Linked DNA regions of Thalassobaculum sp. OXR-137. The protein of the gene in region 2 interacts with the protein of the main gene of each other region in a pairwise test. Links are inferred from orthologs where the notes say so. Each region holds a gene or a part of one and is shown on either strand. Other genes may lie near its edges. The genes, in order: grxD and T8K17_RS02320.

Region 1 (3,209 bases), 2.6 Mb from region 2 along the record:
TGGAGTGCCACCTGCTGACGGTGGGCGAGCGCTCGGCCGAGATCGAGCGCAACCTGGACAATGCCAGGGCGCTGCTCAAGGGCGGCAACATCCAGGTCTCGCTCGACGTGATTCCGGGCCAACCGGACCAGGTGATCGCGAAATACGTGGAGGATGTGGGCATCGACCTGCTGGTCATGGGCGCCTACAGCCATTCGCGCTTCCGCCACCTGTTCCTGGGCTCGACCACCGAGGAGACGATCCGCAACTGCCTGATTCCGGCGCTGATCTACCGGTAGGGGGCGTACGGGTTCTCGCCGCGTTTTCGCTGAAACTCTAACCTCTCCGCGCTCCCCGGATTTATTCCGGGGCAAGTCTTCCGGCATGCGCGCAGGCTGAGGTCTTACCCCGGAATAAATCCGGGGAATGTGCAGAAGGGGGAGGGGAAAGCGGAGCGCGCTAAACCCGCAGCCCGTGGACGTCCTCGAGCACCAGGTCGGCCAGCGGTTCCAGCACGTCGCGGCCGCTGGCGCCGGAGAGAACGCCGATCACCAATCCGCATCCCGCCGCCCGGCCCGACGCCAGATCGGCCGGGGAATCGCCCACCATCGCCGTCTGCGCGGGCGCCAGCCCCCAGGCGGCCTGGGCGGCGCGAATCATACCCGGAGCCGGCTTCGCCCCGTGGCCGCTGTCATAACCGACGGTGAAGCTCAGATGCGGGGCGATACCCAGACGGTCGGCGGTCTCCCGCGCGCCGGTCTCGCTGTCGTTGGTGGCGAGGCCGCAGGCCATCCCGTCGCCGCACAGGCCGGCGAACAGCGCCGGCAGCGGGTCGATCGGGGTCAGATGCGCCATCGCCTGTTCGTGCCAGATCGTGTCGAGCCAGGGGATCAGCCGCGCGTCCTCCGGCAGATCCGGAGCCACAGCGCGCCAGAGCCGGGCGACCACGTCGGTGGTACCGGACGCGAGTTCCGTGCCGGGCAGGATGCGCCGGCGCTGGGGGCACCAGCCGCCGGCGACCATCATCTCCTCGGCCAGTGCCGGGCGCCCCAGATCCGCCGCCAACCGCTCCGCGCTGGCCCAGAAGGCCGGCGTCCAGGTTTCCTCGAAGCGGATCAGGGTGCCGTCCTTGTCGAACACGATGCCGCGAATGCCGGCGGCCATGAGGGCAGCGTGCACCATCGCTCGAGTCAGTCGGCGGACGGTCCGCGCCGGGCGCGGCGGATGCCGATCACCACGGTGATCATCCCGAACACCACCATCCACAGGGGCAGGATCCAGCGGTCGCGTGGATCCATCAGCCGTGCGTCTTCGGGATTGGCCGGATCGTAGGCCACCGACAGCATTTCCCCGGCCTGGGTCGGCCGGTAGGTGTCGGCGGCGGTGGCGGTCATGCCGCCATTGGCGGTGAGGTAGCGGACCGTCGGCCGGTAGAGGGTGAAGCCCTCGGTCGGATCGAAGGTCTCCACGGACACCACCTGCGCCTCCGCCTGTTCGGCGGAGACCAGGAAGGTGATGTGCTCGCGCAGACCGAAGACGCCGCCGGCAATCGCCAGCAACCCGACGATCACCAGGGTGCGCGGCCGGATCGCGAAGGGCGACCGAAAGCGCCTGGGCGGCGTTTCTTCAGGCTGGGTATCCGGGGACTCCGGACGGGGATCACGCGACACCTTCACTCGGCCGGACCTCGACGCCCCGGCTGTTCAGGAGCTCCATCAGCTCGCCCGTCTCGAACATCTCGCGCACGATGTCGCAGCCGCCCACGAACTCGCCCTTCACATAGAGCTGCGGGATCGTCGGCCAGCTCGAGTACTCCTTGATCCCTTCGCGCAGGGACGGATCGTCGAGCACGTTGATGCCCTTGAACTTGGTGCCGAGATGGCTGAGCACCTGGACCACGACGGCGGAGAATCCGCATTGCGGAAAGACCGGGGTGCCCTTCATGAACAGCACGACGTCGCTGCTGGCGACTTCGTCGTCGATCCGGGTCTTGAGAGCCTCGTCGAGCATCGTCACGCTCCTTTCAGTCTCTGGCCGCGCCGGTCATTCCGGGGCGGCGGTTTGCAGGGCGAGCGCATGCAACTCGGTCCCCATGCGTCCCTGAAGAGCTTTGTACACCAGCTGATGCTGCTGCACGCGGTTCTTTCCCGTGAAGGCAGACGACACGACATGGCATGCATAGTGGTCGCCGTCGCCGCGCAGATCCTCGATCGTCACATGGGCGTCCGGGAGCGCTTCCTTGATCAGGCGCTCGATTTCGTTCGCTTCCATGGCCATCGTCGTCTCTCCCTCTGCCGCCGTTTCAGCTCTCGGCGGCCATGTAAGTCGGCAGCCAGGCCTCGTGGCGGCGGCTCAGTTCCTCACCCGATATGAGGGGCATACCATTGAGTGTCAATTGACCGCCATCCGTCACGGTGCCGACCGCAGCGGCCGGAACGCCCGCCGACTCGGCGCGGGCGATCAGACCGGCGGCGTCCTTAGTGGTGACCACATAGCGGCCCTGATCCTCGCCGAAGGCCCAGGCGTGGGCGACGGCGCCCTCGGGTGCTGCCACATCGGCGCCGAAGCGCTTGGAGGCCAGCGCCATCTCCGCCACCGCGACCAGCAGGCCGCCGTCGGAGACGTCGTGACAGGCGCTCACGGCCCCCTCGTTGATCAGCGCGCGCACCAGATCGCCGGTCCGCTTTTCCGCCGCGAGGTCGATCGGCGGCGGCGCGCCTTCCTCCCGGCCGTCGATCTCGCGCAGGTACAGCGAGCAGCCCATCCACCCGTCCTTGCGGTCGGCGGGCTGGCCGAGAACGACCAGGGTCTCGCCGGCGGCTTTGAGGGCCGGGGTGGTGAGCTTGTTCACGTCTTCGATGACGCCGACGCCGCCGATGACGGGGGTCGGCAGGATCGCGGTCCCCTCGGTCTCGTTGTAGAGCGAGACGTTGCCCGACACGATCGGGTAGTCCAGCGCCCGGCAGGCATCGCCCATGCCGGTCACGCAGCCCACGATCTGGCCCATGATGACCGGCTTCTGCGGGTTGCCGAAGTTGAGGTTGTTGGTCGCGGCCAGCGGCGTCGCCCCGGTCGCTGTGATGTTGCGCCAGGTCTCCACCACCGCCTGCGCACCGCCAGTCTTCGGATCGGCGAGGCAGTAGCGCGGGGTGCAGTCCACGGTGACGGCGAGGCCGCGGTCGGTGTCGCGGATCCGGACCACGCCGCTGTCGGCACCCGGGCGGATCATC
Region 2 (3,112 bases):
AATACGGGTTCGGCGTGATCACCTTGTTGGTGTCCAGCAGGGTCAGGCGGCCGTCGACCTCCAGGATACGCTGGATGACGAACATCACGTCGGCGCGGCCGGCGTCGTACTCGTCGAACACCAGGGCCACCGGGTTCTGCAGCGCCCAGGGCAGGATGCCCTCGCGGAACTCCGTCACCTGCTTGCCATCGCGCAGGACGATGGCGTCCTTGCCGATCAGGTCGATACGGCTGACATGGCTGTCCAGGTTGACGCGGATGCAGGGCCAGTTGAGGCGCGCCGCCACCTGCTCGATATGGGTCGACTTGCCGGTGCCGTGGTAGCCCTGGATCATGACGCGGCGGTTGCGCGCGAAGCCGGCGAGAATGGCCAGCGTGGTGTCATGGTCGAACAGGTAGGAGTCGTCCTTGGCCGGGACGTACTCGCTCGGCTCACTGAAGGCCGGCAGTTCGAGGTCGATATCGAGGCCGAAAACCTCTCGGGCCTGGACTTTGATGTCCGGCACCATGAGGGGGTGGGCGGGCTTACGCTCGATGACGCTGTCGTTCGTCATGGACGAGATCCTGTCTCTCGGGAGTGGGGAGCCGATGCTCCACAGAAGGGATACCGTAGCTCTATGAGCCTTAACTTAGAAACCGACGCAAAGTCGTATAGGCCTCGTTGATACTTTTCAACCGTTCCTCCGCCGCCTTATCGCCGCCATTGGCGTCGGGATGGTGTTTTTTGACCAATTCCTTGTACCGGGCCTTGAGCCGCTCCAGCGTGAAGGGCGGCTCCAGACCGAGGATGGCGGCGGCCTTGCCTTCGGCGGTGTCGGCCGGCTGGCGTCGGCGCGACTGACCCTCCCCGCCTTCCTCGTCGTCGTCCATGAAGCCGAACGGGTCGTTGACCCGACGGCGCGGGCCCTGGCCCGGCTTCATGGTGCCGAACGGCCAGGAGGGACGGTTCCAGGTCGTGGAGTTGCGGATGTCCTCCTCGACCTCGTTGTCGCTCATGCCGTCGTAATAGTTCCAGGCCTTGTTGTACTCGCGGACATGGTCGAGGCAGAACCAGTAGTAGTCGTTCAGTCGGTTACGGGCTTTGGGCGCACGATGGGTGCCTTCCGCGCCGCAGCCGGGGCGGTCGCAGGCTCGCACCGCGGGTTTGCTCGGTGCGAAATCCTCCAGGAACGAGTCTGGATTTGCCTTCGGCATTCGTATGCCCATCTGCTCCGTAGGCGTGTAACAAGACCGGGTCTCCGACCCTAGCGTGCCCGAAAGGAAAGTCCAGCCATGACCATTGCCGAAATCATGCAAAACAAGCTGCAGACCGCCTTCTCGCCGACGGCCCTTGAAATCGTCGACGAATCCCACCTGCATGCCGGACATATGGGCGCGCGCCCCGAGGGCGAAACCCACTTCCGGGTCACAATCGTGTCCGCCGCCTTCGCCGGCGCCGGCCGCGTCCAGCGCCATCGCATGGTCCACGAGGTGCTGGCCGACGAACTGCGCGACCGGGTGCATGCGCTCGCCCTGCTCCTGCGCGCGCCGGAGGATGCGTGAGGACAACCGAAAATGGTTAACGAAAATAAATAACGTTTATTGGTTGCGGCGCTCGGGCACCCATGTCATTGCTACGTTGCGGGTAAAAGCCGCGCGTAAAATGCACGTTCCACGAGCGTAGAGTTCAACTTGTCCTCTGAGAACGATAAAACGTCGATCCTCGAGAGCCGAAACGTCACCGTCGGTAACAAGCGGACCAGCATGCGCCTGGAGCCGCAGATGTGGGACTCCCTGGAGAAGATCGCCAGGACCGAGGGCGTCACGATCAACAGCCTGTGCACCCAGATCGATCTGCGGCGCGGCCCTGTCGGCCTGACCTCGGCGACCCGCGTCTTCATCATCAGCTATTTCCGCCATCTGGTCCGTCAGCACGAGATGGAACGCGGGCTGACCGCTCCGGGTCTGGTCCCGCGGATCAACGGCCTCAAGGGCGCGTCCCTGGCCCGCTGGGTGCTCGACACCGTGGTCCCGTCCGAGGGCCTCGGCCGGGCCTCGCGGCGGGGATAGGCCGGCGGGATAGGCCGCCGGGGAGACCGCGCCGAAACCGGCCTCAGTTCGACAGCTTGGCTTTTTCGAATGCCGCGGCCAGCTGGTCCCGTTCCTCGCAGGTCTCCTTGTCCTTGCACAGGACGGTGATCCGATCCAGCAGGTCGCGCGCCAGTTCGGTGCGGCCGGTCTGCAGATACAGCTCGCCCAGATATTCCATCGCCTTCAGGTGCTCGGGGTCCAGGCGCAGGGCGTTGAAGTAGTATTCCTGCGCTTCGGCGAACTTGCCGAGCTTGCGGGTGGTGAAGCCCAGATAGTTCCAGGCGTCCGGGTCCTTCGGGTTGCGCTTCAGGGCCGCGTGCAGCAGCGGCTCCGCCTCGGCGAACTGCTCGGCCCAGACCATGGCGATGGCCCGCTCCAGCTCCGGGTCCTCCATCTTGGTCGGCTGGTCCGTCGGCATCGGCGCCATGGCACCGGCGGGAAGGATGACGGCCGGCGCCGCCAGGACGGTGAGGGCGAGGATCGAAGCCCGCAGAAGGGTGGCACGCATTATTGGACCTGCTGTTGTGACAAGGCGGTCGGTCTACCGGGGCAGCGCGTCTTCGATCGCCGCGATGGCGCTCGGATCGGTGGGCGACACCCGGGTCGGGATCGCCGCCACGAACCGGCCGTCCGGGCCGATCAGGTATTTGTGGAAGTTCCAGCTCGGCGCCTTGTCGGCCCCGCCGGCCTCGGCCGCCCAGCGGTAGAACGGATGCGCGCCGGCGCCGACCACCGTCTGTTTCTCGGTCATCGGAAAATCGACGGAGAAGTTGGTCTCGCAGAAGCTCTTGATCTCCGCCTCGGTGCCGGGCTCCTGGCCGCCGAAATCGTTGGACGGCACGCCGAGAACCACCAGGCCCCGGTCGCGATAGGTCTCCCACACTTTCTGCAGGGCGTCGTATTGCGGGGTGAAGCCGCAGCGCGAGGCGGTGTTCACCACCAGCACCGCCTTGCCGGCGAAGTCGCCCATGGACATCGGCTCGCCGTCGATCGAGGTGAAGCCGAACTGGTGGGCCGGTCCGGTGCCGGCGGGTTGGGGTGTG

The links.
Region 1: the proteins of T8K17_RS02320 (region 2) and grxD interact in binary tests that used the Escherichia coli proteins (3 or more experiments, as listed by UniProt). The link is inferred for Thalassobaculum sp. OXR-137 from one-to-one orthologs.

The regions. Positions count from the first base shown.
Region 1 is NZ_CP139715.1:3,027,398-3,030,606, forward strand. What follows is about bases 315-3,209. They hold grxD (Grx4 family monothiol glutaredoxin), read right to left. Parts: upstream 1,990-3,209; coding sequence 1,639-1,989; downstream 315-1,638. Other genes in these bases: T8K17_RS14265 (HAD family hydrolase), read right to left, coding at 439-1,161; T8K17_RS14270 (DUF3592 domain-containing protein), read right to left, coding at 1,170-1,649; T8K17_RS14280 (BolA family transcriptional regulator), read right to left, coding at 2,023-2,256; purL (phosphoribosylformylglycinamidine synthase subunit PurL), read right to left, coding at 2,282-3,209. Outside these bases: T8K17_RS14260 (universal stress protein), read left to right, coding at 1-278. UniProt on the Escherichia coli protein: Monothiol glutaredoxin involved in the biogenesis of iron-sulfur clusters.
Region 2 is NZ_CP139715.1:470,781-473,892, reverse strand. What follows is about bases 109-2,906. They hold T8K17_RS02320 (BolA family protein), read left to right. Parts: upstream 109-1,271; coding sequence 1,272-1,541; downstream 1,542-2,906. Other genes in these bases: T8K17_RS02305 (glutathione peroxidase), read right to left, coding at 2,611-2,906; T8K17_RS02310 (tetratricopeptide repeat protein), read right to left, coding at 2,092-2,577; T8K17_RS02315 (ribbon-helix-helix domain-containing protein), read left to right, coding at 1,671-2,048; T8K17_RS02325 (J domain-containing protein), read right to left, coding at 624-1,193; cobS (cobaltochelatase subunit CobS), read right to left, coding at 109-553. Outside these bases: more of cobS, read right to left, coding at 1-108; more of T8K17_RS02305, read right to left, coding at 2,907-3,112. UniProt on the Escherichia coli protein: Transcriptional regulator that plays an important role in general stress response. Has many effects on cell morphology, cell growth and cell division. Acts by regulating the transcription of many genes, including dacA (PBP-5), dacC (PBP-6), ampC and mreB.